Linked DNA regions of Pelosinus sp. IPA-1. Each later gene encodes a partner of the first gene's protein in a complex. Links are inferred from orthologs where the notes say so. Each region holds a gene or a part of one and is shown on either strand. Other genes may lie near its edges.

Region 1 (9,742 bases):
TGAGAAATATCAAAGCATTCCATACGTATCGGAGGTGCCTGTAGTCCTAAATATCGTCCAAGATCCGCCATAGCTCCTTCTGTTTGTTCTGAATGGGCTTTGATTTTTCCTTCTTGTTCACTAAGGACAATCGCAGCATTTCCATCAGCCATAGTGACAATATCTTTTTTCGTGCCTCTTTTTGGGATTTCTACAGTTACACGACTGCCTTTTAATTGGCTTAACCAATCCGATAGCAACGCCTGCTCGGGAACATCCATAGGCAGCAATAATTCCTTGGGGATAAAGGTAGACTGGCTGTAATATTGCTTAATAAAAGCAGCTAATACTACATCATCCTCTTCCTGATCACTACCTGCCAGTAAGAAATGATCCCGCCCCACCATTTTGCCACTGCGTATAAAATAAACTTGCACACAAGTTCCTAACGCAGAACGAGCCAGACCAATAGCATCTTGATCCCCTGCGCCGGTAACAATGTTTTGTTTTTCTCTGACTTTTTCTACAGCTGCTAATTGATCCCTGAGTTTTGCAGCTTGTTCAAATTGCAGTTCTTCTGCTGCTAATTCCATCCGTTTTTTTAGACTCTGTACTACAGCATCACTACGACCTTCGAGCAGTAAGCAAACTTCTTTGATCATGCCGTTATAAGTTTCCCTATCTACAAACCCAGCGCAAGGCGCAAGACATCGTTTTATATGATATTCCAAACAAGGGCGTCTGGCATCTAAATTACGACAACTACGCAGAGGAAATAATTTTCTCATTAGTTTAATACTTTCATGGACAGCCCCTGCACTAGTAAAAGGACCAAAATAACGAGCACCATCTTTTTGTACCCTGCGGGTAGCATACAAACGAGGAAAATCTTCATTTGTCGTTACCTTAATATAAGGATAGGTTTTGTCATCTCGCAAACTAATATTGTATTTTGGCCGATGTTTTTTTATTAAATTACATTCAAGAATTAAGGCTTCAATTTCCGAAGCTGTAACAATATATTCTAAATCGGCAATCCGTGAAACCATGGCCTGCACTTTTGGAGAGTGATTGCGACTAGATTGAAAATAGGAACGAACACGATTTTTTAGTACTACCGCTTTGCCAACATAAATAATGTGATCTTGGGCATCCTTCATTAAATAAACACCTGGTTTATCTGGCAAGTGGTTTACTTTTTCTAATAATTCATCATTCATTTTTTACAAAACTCCTTTTGAGAAAAAAATCACATTGCCAAAAACATAAAACTATGAGATAATTGTAACATACTTTTAGCACCTGCTCACAATAAAAATCTAAACTGACCCAATTCCAATATATACCTGAACTTTAATGAGACGTTCAATGTATACATGCATGAAACTCATTGTAGACTTAATTTTTATATACTATAATTAATTTCATTGGTGTTAAGAGCACATTAAACTTTGCTATTTAAATGGGAGGTCAATGCTGATGTTCAAGAGACTACTTATCGCCAATCGTGGTGAAATTGCAGTTAGAATTATTCGAGCCTGCCAGGAACTAGATATTGAAACAGTCGCCGTATATTCAGATGTTGATGCCGATGCTCTCCATGTACAATTGGCTGACCACGCATACAATATCGGGCCTGCAGATGCAATGAAAAGCTATCTAAACATGGATGCGATTATTATGGCTGCCAAAGCATCAAAGGCAGAAGCCATTCACCCGGGATACGGATTTTTATCGGAAAATGCTGATTTTGCTGAAAAGGTTACCAATGCTGGTTTGGTGTTTGTTGGCCCTAGTGCTGAAATCATCCGCCAAGTAGGAAACAAAGATGCAGCCCGAGAAGCCATGAAGGCTGCTGGTCTGCCAATGACAATAGGCAGTGAACCGATTACTAGCAATGAACATGCTTATAAACTTGCCACAGAAATAGGCTATCCTGTTATTTTGAAACCTGTGTCAGGTGGTGGCGGTAAATCTATGTTTGTCGCCAATAACCAGGATGAGTTAGTTAGTGCTTTAAATAAAGTAGATGTGACATATAGCTCTTTTTATTTGGAAACCTATATCTCCGAAGCACGACATATTGAAGTGCAAATTATGGCGGATACCTATGGAAACATTCTTCATGTTGGTGAGCGGGAATGTTCCCTGCAGCGTCGCAACCAAAAAGTTCTTGAAGAATCTCCTTCTAGTGCTTTAACCCCAGAAATGCGTACAAAAGTCGGAGCCATGGCGATTCGTGCCGCAAAAAGCATTTTTTACACCAATTTAGGTACTGTTGAATTTTTATTGGATGTAAAAACAGGTAAGTTCTACTTTATGGAAATTAACCCTCGGATTCAAGTAGAACATGCCGTTACGGAAATGGTCACCGGTATTGATTTGGTACGTCGACAAATTCGTATAGCTGCTGGTGAACCTCTTAACAAAAAGCAAGAAGATATCATTTTTAGCGGTCACGCTATCGAATGCCGAATTAATGCAGAAGATCCCGATATGTGTTTTGCCCCTTCTCCTGGTTATATTGATTTTTACCACGAAGCAGGCGGTCCAAGAGTTCGTGTCGATAGTGGCGTATGTGCTAGCATGACGGTACAACCTCATTATGACTCTATGATTGCCAAAGTCATTGCCCATGGTCGCACTAGAGGGGATGCCATTAAAATTATGCGCAGAGCCTTAGCTGAATTCCGTATTTCTGGCATAAAAACAAATATTAGCTTTCAGCAAGAAGTCTTGAATAACCCTCATTTCTGTAGTGGTAATATCGACACTCAATTTATTTATAAACGCATGACTCCTCGTAAAGAAGAAGAATGCGAAATAGAAAACGAAAATAGAAAATTTTATTCCCAAGAGTAGGCGCTAGCGCCTACTCTTTTTTATTCTTATGGGATAAACTGAGGACGATTTAACCGCAGAGAGCACAGAGGACACAGAACGAAGCAATGAGGGTTTACTATTATCCTCTCTGTGACCTCTGCGCCTCTGCGGTTAATTCTGTTATTCTCGTATTCCTCTTTCTAATATAGGAGCCAAATATTGTCCGGTATAGGACTCCGCAGTTTTTGCGATTTCTTCAGGAGTACCTTTAGCAATAATCGTACCGCCTCGACTGCCACCTTCTGGTCCTAGATCTATTACATAATCCGCAGTTTTTATTACATCAAGATTATGTTCAATTACTACAACGGTATCCCCGCCATCTGCTAAACGCTGAAGCACCGTAAGCAAACGATGAATATCGGCTGTATGAAGACCAGTGGTCGGCTCATCTAAAATATATAACGTCTTACCTGTACTGCGCCTTGCTAGTTCCGTACCCAATTTTATTCGCTGGGCCTCTCCTCCAGATAAGGTGGTGGCAGGCTGCCCCAGCTTAATATAGCCAAGACCAACATCCTGTAAAATTTGTAACTTCCGTTGAATCTTGGGGATGTTTTGAAAGAACTCTACCCCCTCATCAACTACCATATCCAGCACTTGAGAGATACTTTTTCCTTTATATCGTACTTCTAACGTTTCTCTGTTATAACGATCGCCTTTACATACTTCACAAGGAACATAAACATCAGGCAAAAAGTGCATTTCAATTTTGATAATACCATCGCCACGACAAGCTTCACACCGTCCGCCCTTAACATTAAAACTAAAACGCCCAGGCTTATAGCCTCGCATTTTTGCTTCTTGGGTTTGACTAAAAACTTCCCGAATGACATCAAATAATCCTGTATAGGTAGCTGGATTGGAACGAGGCGTACGACCAATTGGTGACTGATCAATATCAATTATTTTGTCAATATTCTCTACGCCACGAATGTCATCATGGGCTCCCGGACGCTGTTTCGAACCAGGATATACCCTCGATGCCAAACCTTTGTATAAAATTTCGTTGACTAAAGTACTCTTACCAGAGCCTGACACTCCTGTCACAGCAGTAAATACGCCTAAAGGAAACTTCACTGTAACTTTCTTTAGATTATTTTCTTTGGCACCTACGACCTCTAGCCACTTGCCGTTGGGTTTACGCCTTACTTTTGGTATGGGAATGTATTTACTTCCATTTAAATATTGTCCAGTAATGGATTCTGAGCAAGCCTTAATCTCGTCGACTGTGCCTTGGACTACTACTTGTCCACCATGGGCACCCGCTGCTGGGCCAATATCAATAATATGATCTGCTGCGTACATCGTGTCTTCATCATGTTCAACGACCAATAAACTGTTACCCACATCTCGCAAATGCCGCAAGGTGGCCAATAGACGATTGTTATCTCGTTGATGCAGCCCAATGCTAGGTTCGTCCAGGATATACAATACCCCAACTAAACCAGAACCAATTTGGGTAGCTAAACGAATTCGCTGTGCTTCACCACCAGATAAGGTGCCTGCTGCCCGATCTAATGTCAAATAATCTAACCCAACATTTAGTAAAAAGCCAAGTCGAGCATTAATTTCTTTGAGAATTTGCTGGGCAATGGTCTTTTCCCTTTCTGTCAGCTCTAAATTACGGAAAAACTCCTGACTTTCCCCAATCGTTGCTGTAGTCACTTCATAAATATTCTTACCACCGACCTTAACGGATAAGGCTTCCGGTTTTAATCTAGCTCCCTTACACTTAGGACAAGGTTTCGTACTCATATATTCTTCAATGTCTTCCCGAGACCAATCGGAAACAGTTTCTCGATATCTACGGTTCAATAAAGGAATTACACCTTCAAAAACAGCGTAATAAGTTTTGCTTTCTCCATACATGTTGTCATATTCAAAATGGAACTTTTCCAGTCCTGAACCTGTCATAATAATTTCTTGTACCTCAGGAGATAAACTTTCCCAAGTATTCGTTAAAGAATAATTATATTTTTCCAAAACAGCTTCCAATTGACACATGAAATAGGAGTTGGTATTTTTACTTAATGGCGCGATGGCCCCATCAAGGAGAGCTTTACTAGGATCTGGAATGATAAGAGATGGATCAACCTCCATATTGTTCCCCAGACCAGTACAATCAGGACAAGCACCAAATGGACTATTAAAAGAAAAGATCCTTGGGGCAATTTCTGGCAGACTAATCCCACATTCGATACAAGCAAAATTTTGGCTAAAGATTTTTTCTTGGTCACCAACGATATCAACATTGACGACACCTTCCCCCAAGGTAAGAGCTGTCTCTAAGGAATCGGCTAAACGCTGGGTAATTCCTTCTCGCACAACGATTCGATCCACTACCACCTCAATGGTGTGCTTTTTGTTTTTTTCTAATTTAATTTCTTCTGCAATATCGCGAATTTCCCCATCGATTCGCACCCTAACATAGCCATTTTTGCGGATATCCTCAAGCACTTTCTGGTGCTCCCCTTTTTTGCCACGTATTACACCGGCAATTAACATGAGGCGAGTTCCCTCCGGTAAGGCAACCAATTGATCCACCATTTGCTGAATTGTCTGTTGGCTAATGGGTTTACCACATTTAGGACAATGAGGCCGTCCTGCCCTTGCAAATAAGAGACGTAAATAATCATAGATTTCCGTTACTGTTCCCACCGTAGAACGAGGATTACGACTGGTCGTTTTTTGGTCAATTGAAATAGCCGGTGATAAACCTTCAATATAATCCACATCCGGCTTGTCCATTTGTCCCAAAAACTGACGAGCATAGGCAGACAGTGACTCTACATACCGTCTTTGCCCCTCAGCATATATCGTATCAAAAGCTAAGGAAGACTTGCCAGACCCACTTAGGCCAGTAATAACCACTAACTCATTACGTGGGATTTCTATATCAATATTTTTCAAATTGTGCTGTCTCGCACCTTTAATAACAATTTTTTCTTTCACTAGAATGTTCCTTTCTGTCACAAAATATTTAATTGAACCACAAAGACACAAAGGACACAAAGATTTTCACTGGGGATTACCACAATACACCCCCTTACAAGATCCTTTGTGTGCCGCAAAGCGGCATTGTGTCTTTGTGGTTCATAATTACTTTTTCTTTTTACTCCTAGGTGGCGACTCTTTTGGTGCTTTGCCAACTCGCCCTTTTAGTTCAACAATCATATCTCGAAGTTCGGCAGCCCGTTCAAACTGGAGTTGCTTAGAGGCAAGGCGCATTTCTTTTTCTAGATTACCAATTAAGTCTAACATTTCCCCTTGGCTCATGTTTCCTAGACGGTCTGTTTTATATATTTCGGGTGTTTCTGCTACCTTAGTTGTTTCAATCAATTCCTTGACTTTCTTTCGGATAGTCATCGGGGTAATGCCGTGTTCCTCGTTATAAGCCTCTTGAATTGCACGGCGACGATTGGTTTCTTCCATTGCTCGTGCCATAGATTTAGTAATCACGTCGGCATACATAATAACTCGTCCATTCACATTACGTGCAGCTCTACCAATGGTCTGAATTAGAGAAGTATCGGAACGCAAAAAGCCTTCTTTATCTGCATCTAATATCGCCACCAAAGTGACTTCCGGCAAATCTAAACCTTCCCGTAAGAGGTTGATGCCAATCAATACATCAAAAACACCAGCCCGCAAATCACGAATAATTTCTCCCCGCTCAATGGTAACAATATCAGAATGTAAATACCGTACACGGATTCCCATCTCTTTTAAAAACTCTGTGAGATTTTCTGCCATCTTTTTAGTTAAGGTAGTTACTAAAACCCTTTCATTGGCAGCAGCTCGTATTTTGATTTCACCTAGCAAATCATCCATCTGACCTTTGATAGGACGTACTTCTACTTCAGGATCGATAAGACCCGTTGGCCGAATGACTTGCTGGGCAACTTGACTAGCCTCCCCTAATTCATAAGCGCTTGGTGTCGCCGATACATAGACAATTTGGTTAATGCGCTCTGTAAACTCTAAAAAGGTAAGAGGCCGATTATCGAAAGCAGAAGGCAAGCGGAAACCATTCTCCACCAGAGAGGCTTTGCGGGCTTTATCTCCTGCATACATAGCCCGAAGCTGGGGAAGCATGACATGAGACTCGTCCACAACAATCATAAAATCCTCAGGAAAATAATCAATGAGTGTATAAGGAGAATCTCCTGGATTACGCCCTGTTAGATGGCGAGAATAATTTTCGATCCCTGAACAATATCCCATTTCTTGCATCATTTCCAAATCATATTTCGTCCGCTGCTCTAGGCGTTGAGCTTCTACCAACTTACCATTCGCCTTAAAAAATGCCAATTGTACTTCTAGTTCTGCCTCAATATCTCTTACTGCCCTGAGCATATTTTCCCTGGAGGTAACATAGTGAGAGGCAGGATAGATGGCAATGTGCTTGCGTTCTGCCATAATTTCGCCTGTTAAGGTATCAATCTCTAAAATCCGTTCAATTTCATCACCAAATAATTCCACTCGGATCGCTCTTTCCCCATAGGCTGCAGGAAAGATTTCTACCACATCGCCCCGTACCCTAAATTTGCCGCGAATAAAATTAATATCATTTCGTTCATATTGAATAGCAACTAATTTACGTAAAATTTCATCGCGGTCTTTTGTTTGTCCTTGCCGTAAAGATAGAACTAGACCATGATATTCATCTGGCGAACCTAAACCATAGATGCAAGATACACTGGCAACTATAATCACATCACGTCGCTCGAATAGGGAACTGGTAGCAGAGTGACGCAATTTATCAATCTCATCATTAATCGAAGCATCTTTCTCAATATAGGTGTCTGTATGAGCAATATATGCTTCTGGTTGGTAATAATCATAATAGCTGACAAAATACTCCACTGCATTGTTAGGAAAAAACTCCTTGAATTCACTGGCTAATTGAGCAGCCAGTGTTTTATTATGAGCAATGACTAAGGTTGGTTTTTGAACCTGTTCAATTAATTTAGCAATAGTGAAGGTCTTTCCTGTGCCTGTTGCCCCAAGAAGCACCTGGGCCTTTTGCCCTTCTAAAATACCCGTTTCCAGGGTACGGATGGCAGAAGGCTGATCTCCTGTCGGCACGAAAGGAGCTTCTACTTTAAAAGGTATGCCTCCCTCATGATAGGTCGTATTCAACTTAGGAACAGTAGCCATAATATCACCAGTCTTTACAAAATATTAATCCACATTATATATATTTTATCTTATCACAGTACATACGTTCGGTCAAAGTGAAATTTAATGACAGTCATAATTCTATTATATAATAATTCTCTTATAATATATATTGTTTTTAAATTACTATATTTACTATTTATTCCTCCACTTTTTTTTCACTTTCTCCCACAACCAAAACTTATCTTCCGTTAACTCTACATAATATAATTCGTTGCCTTCTGGTACTAAAATCACACCTAACATTCGCTGACCTTTGGAGAATTTCACCTTCGTCTCCATTTTTTGACCATCTCTTACCATTTGTATCATAAATTCGTTGGGGACAAGGGAAATAGCCTCTGCCAATTGATCCCTTCTGTTGATCGGCATACCATGTAAGGTTAACAAAATATCACCGGATTTTACCCCTGCCTTTGGTGCTGGAGTATCAATTACCGTATCTAATACCATAAGCCCCTCAGTTGGCGGTACATAACGAGGAATGCCTTCCAATTCTCGTCGACTGTCTAGTTGAATTAGCATTTCATGGCCTAAGAAAGAGACCATCGCCGCCACACCTTGCAGCCATTTATAATGAATGGATAATAAGGCTAATGCCAAGAGTATAGTACTATAAATAGCTAGATGAAAAGCTGATTTCCGGCGACGCCTTTTAGGTGAACTAGCTACCGCAATATCGGTATAGCCTAAAGCAGCGACTACAGGAATCATTGCGTACATCCATATATGTCCTTCGGGCAGACTCATACTGATTGGCAACAAAGGCCACCAGTCAGGCATAGGCAATACTCCTGCCGGAACCTTACTTTCAGGCAATGCAACCGCCGACATCAAAAGCAAAGGCAGTGGCCAAAAATTTTGTAAATTAAAAGCCCCTACTAATTGTCCATTTCTTCGCTTTAAAATAACAGGCATACTGCCATAATATCCACTGATGGCAATTAGTATACTTTCGGTGATATGAAGAACCGCCACTAGCACTAATACCTGAGATACATCTACCGCTGGCCAGCCAATTAATACTTTTGACAAAGCCACTAAACCTCCCGCATAGGCAAAACATAAGAATCGCATATTAATTGCCATTAGTAATATAGCCACCGGCCAAATGTAGGCAAGACCTAATTGATCTACATTAATCCCGACTACCGTTAATAGAAAACTCCCCAACATACCCCCAATACTCCCTAGCAACACAGCTAAGGTCACCTGCTGAGTGAGTGAAAAATTACATATTCCAAACATACGTTTTTGACTTTTTTGCAATTGCCAATATTGATAAGTAACTAGGGCAATAATCACCCAAAAAATAGGTTGAAAAAAAGCTGCTACTACACCACCAATTGCCAGCCGAATCAATTCCTGCCATGGAAACATCATCTCACCTCAAATTTAATAGTATTTGTGGGTAAAACATGGAACCGTTTAACCACAGAGGCGCAGAGAGCACTGAGGGGGCTAATATCTTAAATCTAATCTTTTCTCTGTGTCCTCTGTGCCTCTGCGGTTCAATCCCTTCGTTCCTAACTACATTCAAAAAACTATAAATCTACCATTAGAAAAAAGCGGCTAAGCAAAAGCCCGCCGCTACCTTTCTTTATTTACCCAACTTTTCTTTTACGAATTGTGTGGCTTTGTCTAGTTGTATATCCTTCGTTGCATCTTTTTCCATTTCTACTTTAATATCTGGCTC
Region 2 (10,171 bases), on another replicon or contig:
AGTACGTAAAAGCAGGTCAAAGTATTGCGTACATGGGGAACACAGGGGACTCTACAGGGCCGCATCTTCACTTTGAGGTGAGAAAAAACGGTACACCGATTAACCCATATAATGTATTACCATAAAATAAAAAAGACATTTTAGAATTGTATTATGTTGACGATTCTATCTATAAATAATGCTAAAAAAGCTAAGGGCAATGTGGAATCACATTGCCCTTAGCTTTTTTGCGGAATCAGATAGTATACATTTTTGATATTAATAGTATGTAGCACTTTGTGGGAAAACGTATGAAACACGAGGTCGCAGATGCAAAGAAAGCAAGGGATTTATATATTTCATGTCCTTCACATTCTTCATGCCTTCGTGGTTCAAAAAGGACGCGTAGCGTTTTTCTTATGCCTTAATTATTTCAACTGTTCTTTTAGTTCTTTTATTTTTAGATCCTTTATTAATATAGTTTTTTCATATTCTTTTTTTATGTCACTAAGGTTTTTATTCAGTTGATTGATAAAGGACGCCATTTCATCAGAGCTGCCCGCGATACGATTAAATAATAAAAGATTAGAAGCTAGTATTTGTGGGATTTCTTTGTGAGAATATCGCAATTGATGGTCGATTTCTCCATAGCCTTCTTCAAAGATTGTTCGTACTTGAATTTCTGCAATTACTTTTTGGTTAGTAGGGAAAAATTCTATCAAGTAGTGAACAGAACGATAGCCGGATTTTCTTGAATTGATTTTAATCTTTAAATCTTCAAAACGCTGAGTGTCATCGCCTTCTCGAACATTTGCGGTAATTTCCATAACCTTCCAAGTTGTTGTAATGAAATTGTGGATATCATCCCAATCTTCTTTGAAAATATGAATCGCCCTAATTCCAATTAAATCAGTTATTTCTTCTTTGTAATTTTCAACTGTAAACTGAAAATCTTTGCCATATGATTCTTTTCTAGATGGTGTTTTGCGAATGATTTTCTCGATAAGTCGTTCTGACTCTTTGACTCTAGATTTTACAAAATGTATTTTAGGGTGTGTTCTTAGTGTACTAGCGATAAATTCAGCCTGGGTTTGGTACACATATTTATAGTTATTAAAATCAAGAAAAATATCTGTTATCGTTTCCCAATTTATTTCACTCTTGATAATATCATCTTCAGAAATATGATGAATTGTTAGAAAAGATTCTTTTATAAGGCTCATATAATATTCCCCTCTGCATGAATAAGCAATATAGATAATGTAATTATAACGAAGAATTCTATAATTAACAATTAATCTTCTCAAGATGTTTAATAATATATACGTGAATTGACCCTAGGCTTGAAATAGAATATTTTATCGCCTTTTTGAGAAATGCTAATAGAATGAGAAGCCATCAAGTTAACAAAATATACTATTTGGGGGATTCTATGAATCTAGATTTAAACCTTTTACTGCCGTATCTTATTTTTGCCTTTCAGGGACTCACAGCTCCTCTTGGCAGTGTTATGATCATAGAGATTGCTAGGAAGTATTCTGTAGATACTTCAACGATTGGTTATGTTTTTGCTCTTGGCATTATAGGTGGCGGCATAGCAGCCTTAGCAAGCGGTTTTTTGCTAGAGGTAATTGGAAAACGCAGACTCATTTTTGTAGGAATTTTATGTGGCGGATTGGCTGCTCTCTCAATTACGGTTTCTAATCATTTAACGATGTTTGGGATTGGTGTATTTCTTACAGGGTTGAGCAATTGGCTCTTGACGGCTGTTGGTAACGAGATCGTAATTGAAAATTACCAAGGAAACAAACGCTCCTCAAAACTTAACTTACTAAATTTCTTTTATAGTGCAGGTGCGTTAGTAACTCCCGCTATGGCTGGTTCTATGTTAGCGAGGGGCATTCAGTGGGAAATGATTTTTTTGACGCCCTTTACGTTACTAGGAGCATTGGCTCTATTTGCTTACTTTTTAAAATCTAACCTGCCTAAAGTTCCTGCAAATTCATTGGAAGAACTTGCGCAATCTAACTCTAGTGAAAGTTGGAGCTCAAGTATGTATCGGACTAGCATCGCTTTGGGAGTTTATTGTATGTTGGAACTTAGTTATACCTATTGGATTGTTTTACATCTTCGGGAGAACTTGTCAGTAGATGTTGTGGAGGCAAGTTTGGTGCTGACTATTTTTTATATATGCCAGGCGATAGGTAGAGTTATAACAGGGATTGTAATAAACTACATATCTCTTTACCGCTATATCATTTCCTGCGCTTTTATTGGTCTTGCTGCTGCCAGTTTCATTATTATTAGCAAGAGCTACGTAGTGATACTTTGCCTAACAATCTTGTTAGGGTTAGCAGTCGCTGGTTTGTATCCATCAATCCTCTCCTATGGAACCTTACAAGCTACGCATTCACCTCGTGCTGTGACTTTCTTTTTGACATCTGGTCTTGCTGGTTCCGTTGTGGGAATGTTGGTAACCAGTTTTCTAAAACAACAAGTTGGCTCTTGGGCATGTATTGTTGTCACGGCTGTATCGGCGGCATTGGTTATCCTATTGATAGGAAGTACTATAGAAAAGGGGGAGGGGTAACCTAGCCGTTACTAATTGTATAAATACCACTCACATCGGCAATAATAGACTCATTGTAGTTGTATATAAAGAGGTAATCATGGCTTATGTGATTGGCTGTTTAATGGCTGGTTTGAGTTTCTTATTAAATAAAGTGTTAATACAGTATATTGGCATTAAGGCTGTCATTAGTTATAGCCCTTTGGTAGAAGAAATGACAAAGACACTTTGTTCTTACTATTTAGCGGCTGATATTTTAGTTACCCATGTTGTTTTTGGTATTTTGGAAGCTGCTTATGATTGGTATTGTGACCAGTTGGGGCGGGGGGGATATGCAGCTTTATTTAGTATAGTAGGTCACACCGTTTTTGGAGCATCTACACTTCTAATTTTACATATGAGTGGCAGCGTGGTCTTAGCAATTCTTGTAGCCAGCTGCATACATTTAGTTTGGAATGTAACAATGATTCGGTTATCTTCCTAACTAGTTATAACTATAAGTTTTTACGTATTATTTTGGAGGCGAAAATGGATCATGAAAATATATTATAGTTGTGAACATTGTGGTGATGCTATTGATACAATAGAGGTAGATGAAGTAGATGAAGTTAAGTTCGGTTTTGATTGCTTGACTGCTGAAGAACGCCAAGATATAATAAAAGTTGATTTAATGAAGAATACTATGTATGTTCATTCTTTATGTGATAAGTGTATAGAGTCCATGGGATTTTTTGAGGAAGGGCTGCCTCAAAAGCAGCAAAAAGAGCTTTTACATTAAGAAATCTTCGATCTTCACAGCTTATGATGCAGGCAAAGAGTAGTCGTACTTGCTTGCAAAAAAAAGGTGGATTACATTTCTATTGTTTGCAGTATAATACAGTAAGGTACCAGGGCTTTAGCAACAGCTAAAGCCCCTTTTTACCTGTCGCTCTTGTGAAGGATTAAGAGAGCTGCATGGTATGGTTGTGGTGTGTTAAATACCACATGTTCAGTGACTAGTTTTTTAAAATATCATGATATAGTAGTATGAAAGTTTTCTGATTGTAGGATGAGGTGCTATGAATAATTTATTTGAAATTATGAAAAATGACCCAGGGATAAAGCGGGTATTTGCCGCTTATCAAATGACTGCTAGCCAAAGCCAAATTTATGGCGTAACAGGTGCGCAAAAAAGCGCATTGTTGGCTGCGGCCTATCAATTAAGTCCAAGGCCTACTGTGATTATTACTGGCAATCAGGAGTCGGTGGAACAATTGCGTGCTGATTTTGCCACATTACTTCCTGGTACCCTTGTTCTTGAATTGCCTGCTTTGGATATTATTACCTTTACTGCCGCTGCTAAAGGGGTAGAGTTAGCAGCCCGTCGTATGGATGTTTTAGGACGCATGATACGGGGGGAAAATCTGATTGTTTTAGCAACGGCTGAGGCAACAATCCAAAAAGTGTTACCACGAGAACATTTTGAGAATAATCGTATTACAATAACCAGTGGTACAGAAATTATCCGTGAGGAATTATTAGAATCTCTGGTTCGATTTGGTTATGAGCGAGTGGAACAAGTAGACGGGCTTGGTCAATTTAGTGCCAGAGGCGGAATTATAGATATATTCCCTATCAGCAGTAAAGTGCCAATTCGTTTGGAGTTATTCGGCGATGAAGTAGATTCTCTGCGTGAATTTGATGCTGGGACACAAAGATCTATGCATCCTGTAGTGCAAGCTGACATTTTGCCTCTTTCAGAAGTAGAGCAAACAGGAACGCCTACTGTGTTCTTATCCTATTTGCCTTCTAGTGCCACTGTAGTATTTGATGAAGCTGCTCGCGTTCGGGAGCAGATGAGTAAGTTGGTTAAGGAAAATCCTGAACTGAAGAAAAGTACTTTTACTTGGTCAGATATAGTAGGCGCTGCGAAATATTATAATGTAATGTACTTATCTTTAATGTTACAAAAGATTCCTTATACCCAACCTGATGAAATTGTTAGTATTACGGCTAAAAGTATTGTGCCATTTCAACGTCAGATGGATATGTTACTCGCCGAATTAAAAAGTTGGCAGGAGCATAAATCATATACTATTATTTTCATGTCAAATAGTGAGAAAGCCCTATCACTTCAGCATAGTTTGGCAGAGGACGGTATTCATGCTGTTTTTTCTGAAACAATTCCTGCCCTAGTGGAAGGCTCTGTATTAGTGACCGTGGGTTTATTAACGGCAGGTTTTGAGCTGCCACAGGCTCATATGGCTGTTATTACAGAAAAAGATATTATGGGCAGGCAAAAGAAAAAGCCTCGCCCAAGAGTGGGTAAAGGGCAGCAAATTGCCTACTTCCGTGATATTAAGATTGGCGACTATGTTGTACATGTCAATCATGGTATTGGAAAGTATGTAGGAGTAGAGACCCTTGTTGTTGGTAACGTTCATAAAGATTACTTACACATCCGCTATGCTGGAGAAGACAAACTTTACGTTCCGACAGATCAAGTAAATCTATTACAAAAGTACATTGGTTCAGAAGGGGATGCACCTCGTTTAAACAAAATGGGGGGTAGCGAATGGCTAAAAGCCAAGGGAAAAGCAGAAAAGGCCGTGGCGGACATGGCAAAAGAATTGCTAGAGATCTATGCCAAACGGGAGATTGTATCTGGCTACGCTTTTGAGGCGGATACTCCTTGGCAAAAAGAATTTGAAGATGCTTTCCCTTTTGAAGAAACGCCAGATCAATTAAGTGCTATTACTGAAATAAAAGCAGATATGCAGCAGGCGAAGCCCATGGATCGACTATTATGTGGGGATGTGGGTTTTGGTAAAACGGAGGTTGCTGTTCGCGCAGCTTTTAAAGCGGTTATGGGTGGTAAGCAAGTGGCGATTTTGGTACCCACCACAGTGTTGGCTCAGCAGCATTATCAGACGATAAGTGCTCGGTTTGCCGGTTTTGGGCCAGTTGTAGATGTGATTAGTCGTTTTCGTAGTGCAAAAGAGCAACGTGCAACGATTGAGGCCTTAAGGAACGGCCAAGTAGACGTATTAATTGGGACACACCGTATTTTGCAATCGGATGTGAAATTTAAAGATATTGGTCTGCTCATTGTAGATGAAGAACAGCGTTTTGGGGTGAAGCAAAAAGAAAAGTTAAAACAGTGGAGTGCAGGCATTGACGTACTTACCTTAAGCGCTACACCAATCCCACGAACTCTACATATGTCATTAGTAGGGGCGAGGGATATGAGTATTATTGAAACTCCTCCCGAAGAACGTTTCCCCGTACAAAGTTATGTAGTGGAATATAACGAAGAAGTTATGCGTGATGCAATTAAACGGGAACTAAAAAGAGGTGGTCAGGTATATTTTGTCTATAACAGAGTGCAAACCATTGATAAAATGCATCGTAGGTTGTCAGAAATGCTGCCTGATGCCAAAATTAGGGTAGCCCATGGGCAAATGCCAGAAGAAATATTAGAACAAGCTATGCTTGATTTTTATGAGGGTAATGATGATGTATTGCTGTGCACTAGTATCATTGAAAATGGCCTTGATGTACCAAATGCCAATACCATTATTGTTTATGATGCAGATCGATTTGGCTTATCACAACTTTATCAGATGCGGGGAAGAGTCGGACGTTCTCATCGTATGGCTTTTGCCTATTTTACCTATCGACAAGATAAAGTTTTGACAGAAGTAGCTGAAAAACGTTTGCAAGCAATTAAGGAGTTTGCAGAATTAGGTGCGGGTTTTAAAATTGCCATGCGTGATTTAGAAATTAGAGGTGCTGGAAATCTCTTGGGAGCCCAGCAGCATGGACATATTGTTAGTGTAGGTTTTGAAATGTATTGTCGTTTATTGGATGAAGCTGTTCAACAGCTAAAAACTGGACAAAAATTCGAGGCACCGATTGAACCAGTGCTAGAATTTAATATAGATGCTTATATAAGTGGCGACTATATTAGCGATGCTATGCATAAAATTGAAATATACCAACGTATTGCTGCCAGCAGGAATGAACAACATATTTCGGATCTTGTTGATGAATTGGTAGATCGATTTGGTGAGCCACCCACCTGTGTGGTTAATTTATTGGAAGTTGTTAGAATTAAAAATTTAGCGAGAACAATTGGTATTCGGTCGATTATTCAGCAAAGTAATTATATTGAAGTCACATTTATTGACCGGCCTCATGTAGAACCGACTCAAATTATGGCTCTAAAAGATGCGTTTCCCAATCGGGTAATGATGTATCCTGAAGGGATTCGTCTAAAGACGGCTCAAATTAAGAGTGAGACATTACTTGGCTGGTTGGTGAAAGTACTTAAAACATTAGTTCCTTGAAAAAAAGATATAAAATTCCGAATGACCATCCCCTAGTGATCTTCTATGTCCGAAGGCTCTGGCCGTTTAATTGAAGTTTTTTTAACACAAGGTGTGTGAATAAAAATGTCAAGTTGGATATATACTATCTCTGAAATCAGTTGACAAAAACTGTAGAAAAGGGGGGAAACTGGTGAAAGCGACTGGAATTGTAAGAAGAATTGATGATTTAGGTAGAGTAGTAATACCAAAAGAAATTAGGCGAACACTTAGAATACGTGAAGGTGATCCACTGGAAATATATGTTGATCGAGAAGGGGAAGTTATTCTTAAGAAATACTCTCCAGTAAGTGAACTAGGTGATTTCGCAAAGGAATATGCTGATTCATTGTATGAGGCAGTAGGTCATATTGTCTTAATAGCAGACAGAGATACTATAGTCGCTGTCGCAGGCTCGTCGAAGAAAGAGTTCTTGAATAAGCCATTGGGTTCTGTATTGGAAAAAGTAATGGAAGATCGTAAGGCAATAGTATTAAACAATCTTACTGACGGCAAAGGTTGTAAAGGTTGTATTATTGATGCAGGTGATGATGATGAAGTATGTAAATTTACGTCAGAAGTCATTGCCCCGATTATTGTTGAAGGTACGTCCATTGGTGCAGTCGTTCTTTGTTCCAAACAGCAGGGAGTGCAGATGAGTGAAATGGAAGTCAAGTTAGCAGAAACTGCTGCAGGATTCCTTGCAAAACAAATGGCAACATAAATCACTTTTGCATTAGTCATAAGTAGCGGACACCAGTTCGCTACTTTTTGTATTTTTTCTTTAGAAAAAAAGTATGAGCTATTTTTTGCACTTTATTATAATATAATATGCACCTTCAGAATAAGTATAGTATGATACGAATGGCAATGCTGGAGGGAAGAAAATAGGTGAGTAAAGATACTTTTTTAAAAGGGGCATTCATTTTAACTGTTGCCGGTGTTATTGTTAAATTAATTGGATCGGTAAACCGTATTTTACTGTCTCGCCTATTAGGGGGAGAGGGTATTGGATTATATCAAATGGCTTATCCCATTTATCTTTTGGCATTAAGTGTTTCATCTGCTGGTATCCCTGTAGCGATTTCGATCATTGTGGCAGAGAAGGTAGCATTATCTGATTTCCGTGGGGCAAATCGCGTATTTCGTATTTCGTTAGGTTTACTAATTCTGACAGGGGTTACTTTTACTTTTTTATTATATTTTGGTGCGGGGTGGCTAATTGAGCATCAATTTATAAGAGATTCTCGGGCGTATTATGCGATAGCCGCATTAGCTCCAGCAATATTCTTTGTTACTGTCTTATCTAGCTATCGGGGTTATTTTCAAGGTTTGCAGATGATGACACCCACTGCCGTATCTCAAATATTTGAGCAGCTGCTTCGGGTAATAATCATGATTGCTCTCGCCTTTTATTTATTGCCACTTGGCCTTGAGTATGCGGCGGCAGGCGCTAGTTTTGGAGCAGCTCCTGGAGCTGTAGCTGGACTAATAGTACTAATGTATTATTACTGGAACCACCGGATAGAATTACAGACGAAGATGGTTGCTGAGCCGATTATCAAACAAGAAGCAAGTAGTAAGGTTATATCTCGCATTATAAAACTTGCCTTACCTGTATCATTAGCCAATATTATGCTTCCTGTAGTGTCGAGTATTGATTTGTTAATCGTACCCGCAAGGCTTGAGGTTGCCGGCTATTCCATTGAACAGGCTACCGAGTTATTTGGTTATTTAACAGGTATGGCAATTGCACTAATTAATGTGCCTACAATTTTAACCGGATCTTTGTCGTCTAGCTTAGTACCTGCCATTTCCGAGGCATTTACACTTAAGGATCACCACAGAATCTATCAAAGTACGGCCATGGCAATGAGGATTGCTAATTTAATTACAATACCGAGTTTTATTGGCATGTATCTTTTGGCGACACCCATATCTTTAATGCTTTATGGTACACCAAATGCAGGTGTCTCTATTGCCATATTATCAGGTGGTGTTGTACTACTAGGGATTCACCAAGTGACTACAGGAGTTTTACAAGGACTCGGGCATACAGCCATTCCTCTTATTAATATGGTAGTTGCTGCTATTGTAAAGATCATGTTAAGCTGGACGTTAACAGCGATGCCGTCTTTAGGGATTGAAGGTGCTGCGTGGGCGACAAATGTAGATTTTACCTTGGGGGCTCTTTTGAATGTATATTTTGTGTATCATTATGTAGGCTTTAGCATTGACGCTAAAGATACGGTAAAAGCAGCGATTGCTGCGGTTGTGATGGGGGCGATTGTACTACTGACTTATGATTGCGTTATGCTTAAAACCTTTGCTAATACAACAGCGACGCTGGTTTCTATCACTGTAGGTGGTAGCATGTATGGTGTTATTCTCTTACTACTAGGAGGAATACAGCAGCGGGATATTGAAAATTTACCTAAATTTGGTTTACAATTAGCTGCTTTTTTAAGTAAAATAGGTGTACTACGGAAATAATCTATTTTTTATTTTACAATATGAATATGAGGCGATAACATGGGAGAAATTACAATTGTGGGTTTAGGACCCGGTTCATTTGGTCTTATTACAATCGAGACCCTTGAAAAGCTAAAAACTGCGGAAACGTTACTTTTGCGTACCGCAAAACATCCAACAGTTGCAGAAATTGTGAAGCGTGGTATACCATTTACTAGTTATGATTCTATTTATGAAGAAAAAGAGTCTTTTGAAGAGATTTATATGGCCATTGCCCATGAATGTATAAAGCAGGCAGTAATGGGGAAAAAAGTAGTATATGCGGTGCCAGGCAGTCCTCTTGTGGCGGAAAAAACCGTTGTGCTAATTCGAAGTTTAGCGGCAGAGAAAAATGTACCTATCACCATATTGCCAGGTATGAGCTTCTTAGAAGTCTTATATACACGTTTGGCCATAGATCCCATTGAAGGTGTCACGGTACTTGATGCTGCCGATTTGGCAGCTATACCGCCCGAATTAACAACAGCTTTGGTGGTAACACAGGTTTATAATGCTTATGTTGCTTCCGAAGCGAAATTGGTCTTAATGGAAAACTATCCTGATGATTTTGAAGTGGTTGTTGTGAAGAATTTAGGCTTACCTGATGAACAGCTATTAACAGTACCTTTATTTGAATTGGATAGGGTGCCTGGTATTGATCACCTTACAAGTGTGTATGTGCCCCAGCGTCCGGCAGTAAGTCAGTCTTTTTCTTTAGAGCCGATTCTTAGTGTTATGGCAAAACTTCGTTCGAAAGAGGGGTGTG

What was found.
Region 2: the proteins of uvrA (region 1) and mfd are in contact, whole or in part, in a crystal structure (PDB 4DFC), measured with the Escherichia coli proteins. The link is inferred for Pelosinus sp. IPA-1 from one-to-one orthologs.

What each region holds. Positions count from the first base shown.
Region 1 is NZ_BSVC01000011.1:90,492-100,233, reverse strand. What follows is about bases 2,783-6,171. They hold uvrA (excinuclease ABC subunit UvrA), read right to left. Parts: upstream 5,818-6,171; coding sequence 2,983-5,817; downstream 2,783-2,982. Other genes in these bases: uvrB (excinuclease ABC subunit UvrB), read right to left, coding at 5,965-6,171; QSJ81_RS22690 (acetyl-CoA carboxylase biotin carboxylase subunit), read left to right, coding at 2,783-2,841. Also shown: excinuclease ABC subunit UvrC, read right to left, coding at 1-1,199; more of QSJ81_RS22690, read left to right, coding at 1,459-2,782; more of uvrB, read right to left, coding at 6,172-8,025; QSJ81_RS22675 (serine protease family protein), read right to left, coding at 8,182-9,429; QSJ81_RS22670 (S41 family peptidase), read right to left, coding at 9,647-9,742. UniProt on the Escherichia coli protein: The UvrABC repair system catalyzes the recognition and processing of DNA lesions. UvrA is an ATPase and a DNA-binding protein. A damage recognition complex composed of 2 UvrA and 2 UvrB subunits scans DNA for abnormalities.
Region 2 is NZ_BSVC01000003.1:585,291-595,461, forward strand. The notes cover bases 3,259-7,076. They hold mfd (transcription-repair coupling factor), read left to right. Parts: upstream 3,259-3,606; coding sequence 3,607-6,876; downstream 6,877-7,076. Other genes in these bases: QSJ81_RS09405 (anti-sigma-F factor Fin), read left to right, coding at 3,259-3,326; spoVT (stage V sporulation protein T), read left to right, coding at 7,049-7,076. Also shown: QSJ81_RS09385 (peptidoglycan DD-metalloendopeptidase family protein), read left to right, coding at 1-125; QSJ81_RS09390 (RelA/SpoT domain-containing protein), read right to left, coding at 408-1,202; QSJ81_RS09395 (MFS transporter), read left to right, coding at 1,412-2,569; QSJ81_RS09400 (hypothetical protein), read left to right, coding at 2,649-3,032; more of QSJ81_RS09405, read left to right, coding at 3,084-3,258; more of spoVT, read left to right, coding at 7,077-7,618; QSJ81_RS09420 (putative polysaccharide biosynthesis protein), read left to right, coding at 7,786-9,387; bifunctional methyltransferase/pyrophosphohydrolase YabN, read left to right, coding at 9,427-10,171. UniProt on the Escherichia coli protein: Couples transcription and DNA repair by recognizing RNA polymerase (RNAP) stalled at DNA lesions. Mediates ATP-dependent release of RNAP and its truncated transcript from the DNA, and recruitment of nucleotide excision repair machinery to the damaged site.